4 regions of the Pseudomonas sp. ADAK7 genome follow, and region 3 is predicted to be linked to each of the others. Evidence: predicted binding sites of a transcription regulator. Region 3 holds the regulator's gene; each other region holds the start of a gene.

Region 1 (4,123 bases), 2.1 Mb from region 3:
TGCAGCCCATGGCGATGGTTTGCGTGCCGTCGAACAGCTCGAACCACGCTGCCACCGCCAACAGGCTCACAGCCAGGTCGATGACCGGGCGAAACGCCGGGTCGTTATGGTCGAGGAACAAGCCGATCAACTGATTCGGCAACAGCCAGAAGACCATGGCGAAGGCCAGCATCGAAGCACCGCCAAACGCGATCCCGACCCGGCCGGACAGCCGCGCATCCAGCAGTTGCCCGGCACCGTAGTGCTGGCCGATGCGCATGGTGATCGCATACGACAACCCCGCCGGTACCATGAACGCCACCGACACAATCTGCAGGGCAATCTGGTGCGCCGCCAGTTGCGTACTGCCCATGGTGCCCATGCACAGCGCCGCAAAGGCGAACAACCCGACTTCCACCGCGTAAGTGCCGCCGATGGGCAGGCCCAGGCGCCACAGTTCTTTCAGGTACTGGCGGTTCGGCCGCGACAGGCCTTGGCGCAATGGATAAGCGTCGTAGGCCGGATGCCGCCGAATATGCAGCGCCAGCGCCACGGCCATCAGGTTGGCAACAATCGCGGTCACCAGGCCGATCCCCACCAGGCCCATTTTCGGCAAGCCGAACATCCCGGTGATAAACGCGTAGTTGAGGACGAAGTTGGCCACGGTGCCGCACAGGCTGATCACCATCACCGGTGTTGCCCGGCCGATGGCGCTGGTGAAGCCGCGCAGGGCCATAAAACTCAGGTAGCCGGGCAAAGCGAACGGCAGGAACGTCAGGAACAGCCCGGCGGAGTGCACGTTGGTTTCGGTCTGGCCAAACAGCAGCAGCACCGGTTTGAGGTTCCACAGCAGCAAACCGGCCACCAGCGCCATCAACCAAGCGAGCCACAAACCGGCCTGAGTCAGCCGCGCGGCGCCGACGATGTCGTTGGCGCCCTTACGAATCGCCACCAACGTACCGACCGCCGCGATCACGCCGATGCAGAAAATCGACACGAACGAGTAAGTCGCCGCGCCCAGGCCACCGCCGGCCAGTGCCTCGGGACTCAGGCGCGCCATCATCAGGGTGTCGGTGAGGACCATCAACATGTGCGCCAACTGCGAGGCAATCAACGGCCCCGCCAGCCGCAGGATGGCCCAGAGTTCGGTACGTGCTGGATGCTGCATGGTCATCACGCTCCATTGGCAGAGTAAACAGGAAAGGCTCGATTCTCGGCGCTCTGCGGGGTTTGCACAAAGGGATAAAAAGGATGGGTGGCATGATTAAAACTCATCCAGCGAGCTTTCTGATAAGTTGGCCTCATCCCGCTATAGGAGCTTTCTCCATGTCACGTCGGCTGCCTCCCTTGTATGCCCTGCGCGCATTCGAAGCGGCGGCGCGGCACAGCTCGTTTACCCGCGCGGCCGAAGAACTGTCGATTACCCAAAGTGCGGTCAGTCGGCATATTCGTACGCTCGAAGAGCATTTCGCCTGTCGGCTGTTTCACCGCAGCGGGCGCAACCTGCAATTGACCGAGTCGGCGCGGTTGATCCTGCCCGGCATTCGTGAAGGTTTCACCGCCCTGGAGCGTGCCTGCAACACCTTGCGCGCCGAAGACGACATCCTGCGCATGAAAGCCCCGTCGACCCTGACCATGCGCTGGCTACTCGCAAGGCTCAGCCGTTTCCGGCATCTGCAACCGGGCAACGAAGTGCAACTGACCAGCGCCTGGATGGACATCGACACCGTCGACTTCAACCACGAACCGTTCGATTGCGCGGTGATCCTCAGCCGAGGAAATTTCCCACCGGATTGGGAGACGACGCTGCTGTTCCCGGAAGAGCTGATCCCGGTGGGCGCCCCCAATTTGCTGGACGACCAACCCTGGGACGTCGCTCGGCTGGCTACCACCGAACTGCTGCACCCGGCACCGGACCGCCGCGACTGGCGCAACTGGCTGGAGCGCATGGGCCTGGCCGATCAGGTGTCGCTCAAGGGCGGGCAGGTGTTCGACACGCTGGAGTTGGGCATGATCGCCGCCGCCCGGGGTTATGGCGTGTCGATGGGGGATTTGCTGATGGTGGCCGAGGATGTGGCACAGGGTCGTCTGAGTTTGCCGTGGCCGACTGCCGTTGCCAGCGGTGAGAAATATTACCTGGTCTGGCCGAAAACCCGCCCCGGCGGTGAGCGCATGCGGCGGCTCAGCGATTTCCTGCAAGGAGAAGTGCGGGCCATGGAACTGCCGGATGTTGAACGGTTGAGCTGAAACGATATAGTGGCCATGCGCTATAACCGGGTTAATCACTCAAGTATTCAGGTTTGCCGCCGAAAATCTGCTAGTGGAACCTTCGTGCCGGTTTCGCGTTATTCCCATTATTCGAAATTTTGCTGAGCGTAGAGCCGGATCAAGGAGGATCCCGGTCGCTTGGCCAGGAGCTGTCATGTCTCAACCCCGTGCCCGGATCGCCTCACAGCTTGGTCTCGCGCTTGCCGTGATCCTGGCGATTGTCATCAGCGGCAGCACCGTGTTCGCCCTGCGCTCGCTGGACACCGCCAACCTTGCCACCCGCGAAGAGCACCTGGCCAGTGAGGCCCGCTTGCTCGCTGACCAATTGAGCACATTCCACGGCACGCTACGCGAAAGCACCCAGCGTCTCAGCGGTCTGTTCGAGAAGCGCTTCAGCGCCGGCCTCAGCGTGCACCCGGATGAGCCGGTGACCGTGGCGGGCGTGCAAACCCCGGGCTTGCACCTGGGCGGCGAAGTGTTGAACAACAACTTCAAGGAAGTCGACGAGTTCAAGCAAATGACTGCCGGCGTCGCGACCTTGTTCGTGCGCAGCGGCGAAGACTTCGTTCGGGTCAGCACCTCCCTGAGCAAGCAGGACGGCACTCGGGCCATCGGCACCTTGCTCGATCACGCCCACCCGGCCTACGCGCGCTTGATCGCGGGGCAGAGCTATGTCGGTCGCGCCTTGTTGTTCGAACGTTCCTACATGACCCAGTACACCCCCGTACGTGACAGCGGCGGTAAGGTGATTGCCGTGTTGTTCGTAGGATTCGATTACACCGACGCGCAGAACGCGCAGTTTGAAAACCTCAAGCGCTTCCGCATCGGCCAGACCGGCTCCCTGGCGCTGCTCGACGAACAAAACAAATGGCTGGTGCCGATTGCTGGCGTGGAAGCACTAGACAAAGCAGTCCCGGCCATCGCGGCACTGGCGAAGACGCCGGGCAAAGGTGAGTTCTGGAGCGACAAATCCGAGGAGTTCTACAGCGTCGCGGTGCCGTTCGAGGGCGGCCCATGGTCGGTCGTGGCGAGCATGCCGCAAGACGAAATCAGCGCCGTGACGTGGAGCGTGGGCATTCAACTGGCCATCGGCAGTTTGTTGGCCATGTTGATTGCAGTGGGTTCGGCGGTCTGGCTGTTGCGCAGCAAACTGGCTCCGCTGGGCGATCTGGTGCGTCAGGCCGAAGCTTTGGGCGCCGGTGATTTGAGCGTGCGTCTGAACGTGTCGAGTCACGATGAAATCGGCCAGTTGGCGCGTGCGTTCAACCAGATGAGCCAGGCCCTGTCGACCATGGTCGAACACATCCGCAAGGCCTCGGAAGAGGTCAACAGCCGCGCCCAGGCCTTGTCCGGTTTGTCAGGCGGTGCCTATGAAGGGATGGAGCAGCAGTCCGGCGAAATCACCAGCATGGCCGGCGCCGTGGAAGAATTCAGCGCCACTTCCCTGAACATCGCCGACAACATGGGCAACACCCAGCGCATGGCTCAGGAAAACGCACAGCAAACCCAGATTGGTCGTACGTCGATGCAGGAAGCTTCTTCTTCACTGGAGCAAATCGCTGGCGCACTGAACAGCACCGCGACGGTGATCAACACCCTCGGCCAGCGCTCCCAGGAAATCGGCGGGATCGTCGGGGTAATTACCGCGATTGCCGACCAGACCAACCTGCTGGCGCTCAACGCGGCCATCGAAGCGGCTCGGGCCGGCGAGCAGGGGCGTGGTTTTGCCGTAGTCGCGGATGAGGTGCGCAACCTGGCGTCGCGTACCCGTGAAGCCACGGATGAAATCTCCGGGATGATCCAGAGCATCCAGCAGGAAACCGGCAACGCCATCAGCACCATGGAGCAGGGCAATGTACTGATGCAGGAAGGCCTG
Region 2 (4,123 bases), 3.5 Mb from region 3:
GTTCGAAATCCAAATTACCTGTAGACAAAGATACCGCCTCTTAAATCGTGTTGACCGCCAGGGGCAAAAGGCCCCTAGCTGATATCTGCTGCTTTGATCCGGTCGACTACCCGGGATGCCAGGTCATCAGGACGGAATTTGGCAAGGAAGTCATCGGCACCGACTTTCTTGACCATCGCCTGATTGAATACACCCGACAACGAAGTATGCAGGATGATATGAAGCTTTTGCATGCGCGGGTCGCTGCGGATCTCGGCCGTCAGGGTGTACCCGTCCATCTCCGGCATCTCGATGTCGGAAATCATCATCAGGAACTCTTCTTCCGGCTTCTTGCCTTCGTCGACCAGCTTGCGCAGGTAATCCAGCGCCTGCCGACCGTCGTTCAACGCCACCACTTCGACGCCGACCGTTTGCAGGCAACGCGAGACCTGCTTGCGCGCCACCGACGAGTCATCGACCGTCAACACCCGCAAGGACAACGCCTTGTGCTGGGTTTCGACATCGACCACACCGACCGAAATCGCTTCCGGCGTCGGCGCCACTTCCGCGAGGATCTTCTCGACGTCGATGATTTCGACTAACTGATTGTCGACCCGAGTCACAGCCGTGAGGTAATGATCGCGTCCAGTGCCCTTCGGTGGCGGATGAATCTCCTCCCAGTTCATGTTGACGATGCGCTCTACCGACCGAACCAGGAAACCCTGGGTCTTGGTGTTGTACTCCGTGATGATCACGAAGGGATTGCTTTGATCGAGCAACCGACCGGAACCGGTGGCCATTGCCAGGTCCAGAATCGGAATGGTCGCCCCACGAATATTTGCCACACCGCACACGACGGGACTGGACTTGGGCATCAAGGTCAGCTTGGGGCATTGCAGCACCTCACGAACCTTGAATACGTTGATGCCGTAAAGCTGCTGACCGTCGAGACGAAACAACAACAGCTCCAGGCGATTCTGCCCTACCAGTTGCGTGCGCTGGTTTACCGAATCCATTACACCAGCCATGCCCAGACTCCTACACCAACAACGCTAAGTTGTGTTGCGACGCACATTCATCACTAAACGGCACGGCGCTTGCTTTTTAACCCGTATGAACGAACAAACGACATTTTTCCGACGCCTGACATCAACCTACCGCAAATGGCTGTGCGTGGTGTCGGCTGTTTGCTTACTACCCGTTGGCAGCCCTGCCGTTGCTGACGCGGTTACCTTGCCTGATATGCTTATCGGCGTGACTCAGGGCTTTCTTGAATTCACCGTAGAAGACTATCTCGCTACCAGTCAAACGGAAGGCCGCTACGAAATCGAGGTCAAGCAGCTCGATCCACGCCTGCGCATGCCCATGTGCGACAAGGAATTGACAGCCACACTGGAGAGCCCGGCGACCCCGATTGGCCGGGTCACGGTCAAGGTTCGCTGTGAGGGCAACTCCCCGTGGACAGTGTTCGTACCCGCTCAAGTGCGCCTGTTTCGAGACGTTGTCACCACCACCCGGCCCCTCAAGCGTGCCGGAATTATCGAACCCGGTGACGTCGCTCTGCGCGAGCGGGATATCAGCCTGATCAACCAGGGCTATTTCACCTCGGTCGACCAGGCCATCGGGCAGAAACTTACCCGACCAACGGTCGGTGATCAGGTGATTACCCTGGTCCATCTGGAACAGGCGGAAGTGGTGCGCAAAGGCGACCAGGTGGTGATTACCGCCCGCAGTGGTACGCTCAGTGTGCGGATGCCCGGCGAAGCACTCTCCAATGGCGGCCTGGCGGAACAGATACGCGTGAAAAACCTCAATTCCATGCGGGTCATCAAGGCGCAAGTCACCGCGCCGGGCCAAGTGGAAGTGTCCATGTAGAGGTCAGGCTATGGCGCTCTGGCAGGCTGTTACCTAAACTGTGCCCATGCAGCGCTGGCGCATGCAGCTCATTGCATAAATGAGCCTAAAGTTTTCGCAGGTAATGCCGAAAACATGGCAAGCGTCCAAATACCCAGAGGTTTTTTATCATGGTCATCGATTTCAGCCGTTTAAACAGCTCCTCGTCACTTACGGGCAGTACACGTACCAGCGTTGCCAAGGAAACCGCCGACGCCGGCAAATCCGCACCGCTGAATACCCCGGCCGAACAGGCCAGTACCGTCAAAAGCGGGGAGTCGGTACATCTCAGCAATGAGGCTCAACAGTTGCAGAAGGTCACTGACAAGCTGCGCGATCAGCCTGCCGTCGACAACGCCCGTGTGGCCGAGTTGAAAGCAGCGATTGCCGATGGCAGCTATAAAGTCGACAGCAGCCGTGTAGCCAGCAAACTGCTCAACTTCGAAGCCCAGCGCTAGGCCCACCGCCTGCGCCAGGCTTTTGGACGCTTAAAACCCAAGGCCAGCCATGCACGACACTAATCTACTGCAACTGATCACCGACGACTTTGCTCCAGCGCAACGCTTGCTGGAGTTACTGCAAACCGAGTCCCTCGCCTTGCACGGTCGCGACATGCCTCTGCTCGAAGAGATTCTGGCGCAGAAACAGGCATTGATCATTTTGCTCGAACAGCATGGCCGCAAGCGCAGCGAAATCCTCGCCAGCCTCAACCTGCCCATCGATCGCAGTGGCCTGGAGCAACTCGCCAGCCATTCAAGCATCGGCGATCAGTTGCTGGCGCAGGGCGATGTGCTGACCGATCTCCTGGCTCAATGCCAGGTGGCCAACGTAAAGAATGGCCAGTCGATCCTGATGCAACAGGCCGCCACGGCCAATCAGCTGAAAATCCTCACCGGTGGCGAACCTCCAGCGCTTTATGACGCCCGCGGCTCAACCGCCAAGATGGCAAAGCCACGCCCGCTCAGTCAGGCGTGAGCCCGTCAATTGAGCACACCCTATCAAGACGCGAAACATGCTGGCAGAATGCCTGCCAGTAGTCATATTTTGTCTGGAGATTGATGAACCGTGTTCAATGCCTCAAGCGCGGAAGACGCTCCGCAACCACCCAAGGTGCTCACCACACCCCTGGAAATCTCCGGCAACCTGCGCCAGCTGCAAGACAGCCATGATCCGCTGATCATCACGTTCCATGAGCGCAGTCAGCGCTTCCAGAGCTATCTGGTGGACATCGACCGTGACAGCAACATGATGGCGCTGGACGAAATGATCCCCCGCGATGGTGAACGCTTCCTGCTGGCCGGTGAACCCTTCCGGGTCGAGGGCTTCCACGATGGCGTGCGCATTGCCTGGGACAGCAATGGTCCGCTGACCATTGACGAGTCCGGTGGTGGTCGTTGCTACCGTGGCGCGTTGCCGTCCGAAGTGGTTTACCACCAGCGTCGCAATGCCTTTCGCGCGGCATTGAAGCTGGCGCAACTGGTCAATGTCGAACTGGGCGGCGAAAAGCTCAAGTCGCCGATCAACGGCAAGTTGCTGGACATCTCCGCCACCGGCTGCAAACTGCGCTTCGAGGGCGACATCACCTCCAGCCTGCAATTGGGCCAGGTCTACGACCGTTTCGTCGCCGCCCTGCCCTTCGGCAGCATGACCGCCCCGGTTGAATTGCGTTATCTGCACTTCGAAGAACGAATCTCCATCACCTTCGCCGGCGTCCGCTTTCACAACATGAGCGGCCTGGTGCAACGGCAGGTCGAGCGCTTCGTCTATCAGCTGCAACGCGAAGCCCGGCGCTTCGACAAAGACGACATGTGATCACGCCTCGTCAATAAAAAACGGGCAGTCCCTTGCGGTGACTGCCCGTTTTTTTATGCCTCGATTTTAAGGCCTGGCCTCGGTGAAGCTTTGTTCGCGACCGGTGTCCGGATCTTCTGGATCTTCTGGATCAGTCGGGTCTTCGGGAGTTGGATCTGGTTCCGGTTCCGGTTCCGGCTCTGGTTCCGGCTCGATCGGATTCTGCATCTGATCCTGTACCACCTGCTCATCCACCCGTGGGTCGAGGGCCGCCACCAGTGGGGAACTCGACATACTGTCGGGCATGGCCACGTGATGCAGCGGTGCATCGTCGACCACATGCAGATTGGTCACCGCTTTTGGGCGGATCCGCCACACCAGCACCAATGCGAAGAAACTGAAGAAGGCATACAACATGTGGCTGCCAAACAGCTTCATCAGCACCCCGGCCACCAACGGC
Region 3 (4,123 bases):
TCGAGCCACTGGAAGAGGGCGGCGTGATTGCCATGGTCGGCCCTGCCGGCATGGGCAAGACCACCACCCTGGCCAAGCTTGCGGCCCGTTATGTGCTCAAGTACGGCGCGCAGAGCATCGCGCTGGTGAGCATGGACAGCTACCGCATCGGCGCCCAGGAACAACTCAAGACGCTGGGCCGCATTCTCAATGTGTCGGTGACCCACGTCGATCCGGGCCAGTCCCTGGTGCAAGCGCTGGATCCGTTGCTGCGCAAGCGTGTGATCCTGATCGATACCGCAGGCCTGCAAGCCAGCGACCCGGCACTGCGCATGCAGCTCGAAAGCCTGGCCGGTCGCGGGATCAAATCGAAAAATTATCTGGTCCTGGCAACCACCAGCCAGAAACAGGTTCTAACCGCTGCTTATCACAGTTACAAGCGGTGTGGGCTGGCCGGCTGCATCCTGACTAAACTGGATGAAACGGCGAGTCTGGGCGAGGTGTTGAGCCTGGCCATCAGTCATGAATTGCCGGTGGCTTACCTCACCGATGGCCCGCGCATTCCAGATGATCTGCATCTGCCGCGGCGTCACCAGTTGGTCAGTCGCGCGGTGAGCGTGCAAATGCAGGAAGAACCCAGCGAGGAAGCCATGGCTGACATGTTCGCTGATATTTACCACAGCCCGACCAAGCAGGTTGGCTGAGGTACTAATGAACAGTTTTTGTACCTACATCGATGGTCTGCCATGCATTGTTCAGTTGATGAACGCGCAGCCAGTAATGTGGCCTCCGTCTATGCAAGACAAGGTAAAGAAATAACATGGGCAGCATGCATCCCGTACAGGTGATCGCGGTGACCGGCGGCAAAGGTGGCGTCGGGAAGACTAACGTGTCAGTGAACTTGTCCCTGGCTCTAGCAGAGCTTGGCCGACGCGTCATGCTGCTGGACGCCGATCTGGGTCTGGCGAACGTCGACGTTCTGCTGGGACTGACGCCCAAACGTACCCTGGCCGATGTGATCGAAGGCCGCTGCGAGCTGCGCGACGTTCTGTTGCAAGGCCCGGGCGGCATTCGCATCGTCCCGGCCGCGTCCGGCACCCAGAGCATGGTTCATCTGAGCCCGGCCCAGCATGCCGGCCTGATCCAGGCCTTCAGCGATATCGGCGACAACCTCGACGTATTGGTGATCGACACGGCTGCGGGTATTGGTGACTCCGTAGTCAGTTTTGTCCGCGCCGCGCAAGAAGTGTTGCTGGTGGTCTGCGACGAGCCGACCTCCATCACCGACGCCTACGCTCTGATCAAATTGCTCAACCGCGACTACGGCATGAACCGCTTCCGCGTCCTGGCCAACATGGCCCAGAGCCCGCAAGAAGGTCGCAACCTGTTCGCCAAGTTGACCAAGGTCACGGACCGCTTCCTTGACGTCGCCTTACAATACGTCGGCGCGGTGCCTTACGACGAAAGCGTGCGCAAGGCCGTGCAGAAGCAGCGTGCCGTCTACGAAGCCTTCCCGCGCTCCAAGTGCGCCCTGGCGTTCAAGGCGATTGCACAGAAAGTCGACACCTGGCCGCTGCCGGCCAACCCGCGCGGGCACCTGGAATTTTTCGTCGAGCGTCTCGTGCAACAGACCGCAGGACCCGTCCTATGACAGCCAGTGGCTACAACCTCTACAAGAAGTCGGCACGTGATGCGCAATACGAGCTGATCGAGCGTTACGCGCCACTGGTCAAACGCATTGCTTACCACTTGCTGGCGCGTCTGCCGGCCAGTGTCCAGGTGGAAGACCTGATCCAGGCCGGGATGATTGGCCTGCTTGAAGTGTCGACCAAATACGACGCCAGCAAAGGCGCGAGTTTCGAAACGTACGCGGGCATTCGAATCCGTGGCGCGATGCTCGATGAAGTACGCAAGGGGGACTGGGCACCACGTTCGGTCCACCGCAATACCCGCATGGTCAGCGACGCAATTCGCTCGATTGAAGCTAAAACCGGCCGTGATGCTAAAGATCACGAAGTTGCGGCCGAACTCCAATTGAGTCTCGACGATTATTACGGGATTTTGAACGATACCTTGGGCAGCCGCCTGTTCAGTTTCGACGACCTGTTGCAGGACGGCGAACACGAAGGGCTGCACGAGGATGGCGCCAGTGCTCATCTGGAGCCGTCGCGCGATCTGGAAGACGAACGTTTCCAGGCCGCCTTGGCGGACGCGATTGCCAATTTGCCGGAGCGTGAGCGACTGGTGTTGGCGCTGTACTACGACGAAGAGCTGAACCTCAAGGAAATCGGTGAGGTCCTGGGTGTCAGCGAATCCCGTGTCAGCCAGTTACACAGCCAGTGCGCGGCCCGTTTGCGGGGGCGTTTGGGGGAGTGGCGAGCGCGCTGAAGGCAGTGTGGGGACACTGCGAACGAGGCTGGTGTGGTGTTGAACTGCAGCGGTCTCGATCTGTTGTGCTCCAGACAGTCATTTGAGTGCTTTGCCGGATTGATTGAAATGGCGCGTCCAGGTGCTGGGCGCGTTTAAGACTGCTTGGAGGTCGAATTGGACAAGAACATGAAAATCCTCATCGTTGATGACTTCTCAACGATGCGGCGGATCATTAAAAACCTGTTGCGTGACCTTGGGTTCACCAACACGGTCGAGGCTGACGATGGCACCACTGCCATTCCGGTGCTCAACAGCGGCAGCATCGACTTTCTGGTAACAGACTGGAACATGCCAGGCATGACCGGCATCGACCTGCTGCGCCACGTGCGCGCCGATGAAAAACTCAAGCACTTGCCAGTGCTGATGGTGACCGCTGAAGCCAAGCGCGAACAGATCATCGAAGCGGCCCAGGCCGGTGTTAACGGCTATGTGGTCAAACCCTTCACGGCCCAGGCGTTGAAAGAAAAAATCGAGAAGATTTTCGAACGCATCGGTTGAGCAACTGCGCCACGGGGGAGCTATGGAGCATAACGAATCTTCACAGGGCGATTTTGAGTCGACCCTGAAAAAACACGCGGTCGAACTGGTCGAAAGCCTTGAAAAAGGCAGGTTCGGCGACGCTGTGCAACTGATCCATGAGCTCAATCAGACCCGTGACCGCGGCCTGTATCAGGAAGTGGGCAAGCTCACTCGCGAGCTGCATAGCGCGATCGTCAATTTCCAGATTGACCCGAACATGCCGCAAGCCGAGGAAGTTTCGCAGATCACGGATGCGACCGAGCGTCTGGGGTATGTGGTCAAGCTGACCGAGGCCGCCGCCAACCGCACCATGGACCTGGTGGAAAACGCCACGCCGCTGGTCAATGGCCTGAGCCAGGAAGCCCAGGCCTTGAGCACCGACTGGGGACGGTTCATGCGTCGCGAAGTCGGGGCTGAAGAGTTTCGCGAGCTGGCGCGGCGGGTCGACGGTTTTCTGACACGCAGCAGCGAAGACAATCGCGTGGTGTCGAGCAACCTCAACGACATTCTGCTGGCTCAGGATTACCAGGACCTCACCGGTCAAGTGATCAAGCGCGTGACCCAATTGGTCACCGAAGTTGAAAGCAACCTGCTCAAGCTCGTGCTCATGGCCAGCCAGGTAGACCGCTTTGCGGGTATCGAACATGACCGTGAAGCGATGCTGGCTGAAAAAGATCCGCAAAAACATCTCTCTCAGGGTGAAGGTCCGCAGATTCATGCCGATAAAAGAGAAGACGTTGTGTCCGGTCAGGACGATGTGGACGATTTGTTATCCAGCCTGGGATTTTAGAGTTTTAAAATTTTAGGTTTTTTGGGTTTTTAGACCTGTAGGAGCACCCCCTTAATGAGCTTCGGCGCCGATGAAGAGATCCTTCAGGATTTCCTGGTTGAGGCCGGCGAGATTCTAGAGCAACTGTCCGAGCAACTGGTCGAGCTGGAAAGCCGACCGGATGATGCGGACTTGCTCAATGCAATTTTTCGCGGTTTTCACACTGTAAAAGGGGGCGCCGGCTTCCTCCAGCTCAATGAGCTGGTGGAGTGCTGTCACATCGCCGAGAACGTGTTCGACATCCTGCGCAAGGGTGAACGACGCGTCGACTCGGAACTGATGGACGTGGTTCTCGAAGCGCTGGATGCGGTGAACGGCATGTTCACCGAAGTCCGCGAACGCAGCCCGATCACGGCTGCCACTCCA
Region 4 (4,123 bases), 1.8 Mb from region 3:
GGTCGCCGCGGCCACCGATTGGTTCATGCCGTCGATTTCGCCGATGCGCTGGGTCACGCTGACCAGGCGCAGACCGGCCTGGTTCGCCACTTCAACGCTCTCTTCACTGGAGACCTGGCTGGCGTTCATGGTGGTCACCGCTTCGCGAGAACCGATCTGCAGCGAGGTGATCATCTTGTGGATCTCCTCGGCCGATTCCTGGGTCCGATGGGCGAGGTTACGCACCTCGTCCGCCACCACCGCAAAACCACGACCGGCTTCACCGGCACGGGCCGCTTCGATAGCCGCGTTCAGGGCCAGCAGGTTGGTCTGCTGAGAGATACCTTTGATCACATCCAGAATGTGCCCGATGTTGTCGGTGCTGGCATTCAGGGTTTCGATCTGGGTGCAGGACAGGCTGATTTTCTGCGACAGCTCGGTCATGGCCAGGATGGTTTTTTCCACCACCTGACGACCGTCGTCGGCCTGCTCGCTGGCGCCGCTGGCGTGCTGCGAAGCATCGGCGGCGTTGCGGGCAATTTCCTGGGTTGCGGCGCCAAGCTCGTTGATCGCGGCAGCCACACTGTTGGTGCGAGCGCTTTGTTCGTCGGAACCGATGATCGAGGCGTTGGATGAGGCCATCACGCGTTGCGACAGATCGTGCACCTGACGGGTCGCCGAGGACACTTCGGAAATCGACGCGTGAATCCGCTCTACGAACTGGTTGAATGCACCGCCCAGTTCTCCGAACTCGTCTTTGCTTTCCACGGCCAGACGACGGGTCAGGTCACCTTCGCCCTGGGCGATGTCTTTCATCGCACGACCCATGGTTGTCAGCGGGCGCATCAGCACGTTGATCAGAAGGCTCAGCAGCACTGCAATGGCGCTCACGGCGATAAACATCGCGATCAGTGCCGAGGTGCGGAATTGGCTCAGCGGGGCGTAGGCCTTGTCCTTATCGATCGACAGCCCGATGTACCACTCGGCATTTGGCAAGCCACTCACTGGGGTGAACGAGAGGATGCGGTCCTGCTTGTTCAGGGTGACTTCCTGATTACCCTTCTCGATGCGTACGCTGGAACCTGGGTAGATGTCCTTCAGGTTCTTCATCACCTGATCTTTGTCCGGGCTGACGATCACCTGACCGTCGGCGCTGACCAGGAACGCGTGGCCGATACCACCGAAGTCCACCGAATTGATGATCTTCACCAGGGTTTCCAGACTCAGGTCACCGCCGACAACGCCGAGCAGTTCGCCGTTCTTTTTCACCGGCATGGCGATTGTCACGACCAGGCCACCGACTGCGGCCATGTAAGGCGGGGTCAGCATGGTTTTGTCGGCAGCAACGGCTTGCTTGTACCAAGGACGCTGACGTGGGTCGTAGCCGTCCGGCATCTTCGCGTCAGGGCGCTGGGTGAAGACACCGTTGGCCTGGCCGACGTACGTGAACTGGAAGTTCGAGGTAAAGGCCGGTTGATCGACCAATCCTGGCAGATCGGCATTCGCGCCTTGGTGAGCAACGTTCTGCGCCAGGTTTTCCAGCACCAGCACGCGGCCGCTCATCCAGTTCTGCACGCTGCTGGCGGTCAAGTCGCCGGCTTGCTGGACAGAAGATTCGAGGTTTTGCCGAATGGTGTTTCGCTGCAAATAGTCGTTGTACAAAGTGAACAACGCGAAAGCCAGCACCACGACGCCTGAAGCGGCCAGCAGGATTTTATGGCTGAACTTGAGATTCATTTCATGGGACTTCTTATGCAAAAAGTGGGGATGCGTTCCGGATTGCAACATTCCATGTAACAGCGCAGACGGCTTTCTGAGGCCGCTCTACTTTGGTGCACGCATGTCTCACCAGTTTTTCGGCACGAGAAGGATAAATCTTAGGGGTTTGTATGAAATGGATGACATTCACGCCAGATTCCCGCCGAACGGCGTACTAGAGCGTCTGGCTTAGCTTTTAATTCCTTTGCTGTCGCTCGGCGCTTTATCTGCTCCAAAACGACAAAACCCCTGTCTGCGCTAGCAGACAGGGGTTTCGGAATTCAATCTTGACGATGACCTACTCTCACATGGGGAAACCCCACACTACCATCGGCGATGCATCGTTTCACTGCTGAGTTCGGGATGGGATCAGGTGGTTCCAATGCTCTATGGTCGTCAAGAAATTCTGTGACCAGCCCGTTACCGCAGTAACGTGCCAGCAAAAAACGGTGACTTCTACTAAAACAAAACCCCTACCTGCATACGCAGATAGGGGTTTCGGAATTTAATCTTGACGATGACCTACTCTCACATGGGGAAACCCCACACTACCATCGGCGATGCATCGTTTCACTGCTGAGTTCGGGATGGGATCAGGTGGTTCCAATGCTCTATGGTCGTCAAGAAATTCGGTAGCCAGCTCGTTTGCCTTTTCAGGTTCACGCTCCAGCGAATGGGTATGCGATAGATTTGTGTGTTTTTTTGCTGCGAACTTTCGGTTCATTGCGTCTTCACACACCGCAATCTGGTCTCTCTCGAGTTCACAAATTGCTTGGGTGTTATATGGTCAAGCCTCACGGGCAATTAGTATTGGTTAGCTCAACGCCTCACAGCGCTTACACACCCAACCTATCAACGTCGTAGTCTTCGACGGCCCTTCAGGGGACTCAAGGTCCCAGTGAGATCTCATCTTGAGGCTAGTTTCCCGCTTAGATGCTTTCAGCGGTTATCTATTCCGAACATAGCTACCCGGCAATGCCACTGGCGTGACAACCGGAACACCAGAGGTTCGTCCACTCCGGTCCTCTCGTACTAGGAGCAGCCCCTCTCAAATCTCAAACGTCCACGGCAGATAGGGACCGAACTGTCTCACGACGTTCTAAACCCAGCTCGCGTACCACTTTAAATGGCGAACAGCCATACCCTTGGGACCGGCTTCAGCCCCAGGATGTGATGAGCCGACATCGAGGTGCCAAACACCGCCGTCGATATGAACTCTTGGGCGGTATCAGCCTGTTATCCCCGGAGTACCTTTTATCCGTTGAGCGATGGCCCTTCCATACAGAACCACCGGATCACTAAGACCTACTTTCGTACCTGCTCGACGTGTCTGTCTCGCAGTCAAGCGCGCTTTTGCCTTTATACTCTACGACCGATTTCCGACCGGTCTGAGCGCACCTTCGTACTCCTCCGTTACTCTTTAGGAGGAGACCGCCCCAGTCAAACTACCCACCATACACTGTCCTCGATCCGGATAACGGACCTGAGTTAGAACCTCAAAGTTGCCAGGGTGGTATTTCAAGGTTGGCTCCACGCGAACTGGCGTCCACGCTTCAAAGCCTCCCACCTATCCTACACAAGCAAATTCAAAGTCCAGTGCAAAGCTATAGTAAAGGTTCACGGGGTCTTTCCGTCTAGCCGCGGATACACTGCATCTTCACAGCGATTTCAATTTCACTGAGTCTCGGGTGGAGACAGCGCCGCCATCGTTACGCCATTCGTGCAGGTCGGAACTTACCCGACAAGGAATTTCGCTACCTTAGGACCGTTATAGTTACGGCCGCCGTTTACCGGGGCTTCGATCAAGAGCTTCGCGTTAGCTAACCCCATCAATTAACCTTCCGGCACCGGGCAGGCGTCACACCCTATACGTCCACTTTCGTGTTTGCAGAGTGCTGTGTTTTTAATAAACAGTCGCAGCGGCCTGGTATCTTCGACCGGCATGGGCTTACGCAGTAAATGCTTCACCCTCACCGGCGCACCTTCTCCCGAAGTTACGGTGCCATTTTGCCTAGTTCCTTCACCCGAGTTCTCTCAAGCGCCTTGGTATTCTCTACCCAACCACCTGTGTCGGTTTGGGGTACGGTTCCTGGTTACCTGAAGCTTAGAAGCTTTTCTTGGAAGCATGGCATCAACCACTTCGTGTTCTAAAAGAACACTCGTCATCAGCTCTCGGCCTTAGAATCCCGGATTTACCTAAGATTCCAGCCTACCACCTTAAACTTGGACAACCAACGCCAAGCTGGCCTAGCCTTCTCCGTCCCTCCATCGCAATAACCAGAAGTACAGGAATATTAACCTGTTTTCCATCGACTACGCTTTTCAGCCTCGCCTTAGGGACCGACTAACCCTGCGTCGATTAACGTTGCGCAGGAAACCTTGGTCT

Evidence for each region. The regulator FliA, encoded in region 3, starts transcription of late flagellar genes. The targets are predictions, from matches to a motif close to CTAAAGTTTNNNNNNNNNNNGCCGNTAA.
Region 1: the regulator FliA is predicted to act here: its motif matches at 2,265-2,292, upstream of HKK53_RS21690 (methyl-accepting chemotaxis protein).
Region 2: the regulator FliA is predicted to act here: its motif matches at 1,940-1,967, upstream of flgM (flagellar biosynthesis anti-sigma factor FlgM).
Region 4: the regulator FliA is predicted to act here: its motif matches at 1,833-1,860, upstream of HKK53_RS19890 (methyl-accepting chemotaxis protein).

What each region holds. Positions count from the first base shown of each region.
Region 1 is NZ_CP052861.1:4,734,813-4,738,935, forward strand. It holds gene HKK53_RS21680 (NorM family multidrug efflux MATE transporter) at 1-1,147, opposite strand, end outside; gene HKK53_RS21685 (LysR substrate-binding domain-containing protein) at 1,306-2,226, shown strand; gene HKK53_RS21690 (methyl-accepting chemotaxis protein) at 2,402-4,123, shown strand, end outside.
Region 2 is NZ_CP052861.1:6,236,403-6,240,525, reverse strand. It holds gene cheR (protein-glutamate O-methyltransferase CheR) at 1-28, opposite strand, end outside; gene HKK53_RS28680 (chemotaxis protein CheV) at 75-1,007, opposite strand; gene flgA (flagellar basal body P-ring formation chaperone FlgA) at 1,093-1,854, shown strand; gene flgM (flagellar biosynthesis anti-sigma factor FlgM) at 2,004-2,330, shown strand; gene HKK53_RS28665 (flagella synthesis protein FlgN) at 2,380-2,847, shown strand; gene HKK53_RS28660 (flagellar brake protein) at 2,938-3,684, shown strand; gene HKK53_RS28655 (MFS transporter) at 3,751-4,123, opposite strand, start outside.
Region 3 is NZ_CP052861.1:2,591,851-2,595,973, reverse strand. It holds gene flhF (flagellar biosynthesis protein FlhF) at 1-683, shown strand, start outside; gene fleN (flagellar synthesis regulator FleN) at 800-1,630, shown strand; gene fliA (RNA polymerase sigma factor FliA) at 1,627-2,367, shown strand; gene HKK53_RS12135 (chemotaxis response regulator CheY) at 2,536-2,907, shown strand; gene HKK53_RS12130 (protein phosphatase CheZ) at 2,930-3,718, shown strand; gene HKK53_RS12125 (chemotaxis protein CheA) at 3,773-4,123, shown strand, end outside.
Region 4 is NZ_CP052861.1:4,344,182-4,348,304, forward strand. It holds gene HKK53_RS19890 (methyl-accepting chemotaxis protein) at 1-1,716, opposite strand, end outside; rRNA gene rrf (5S ribosomal RNA) at 2,023-2,138, opposite strand; rRNA gene rrf (5S ribosomal RNA) at 2,247-2,362, opposite strand; rRNA gene HKK53_RS19905 (23S ribosomal RNA) at 2,521-4,123, opposite strand, start outside.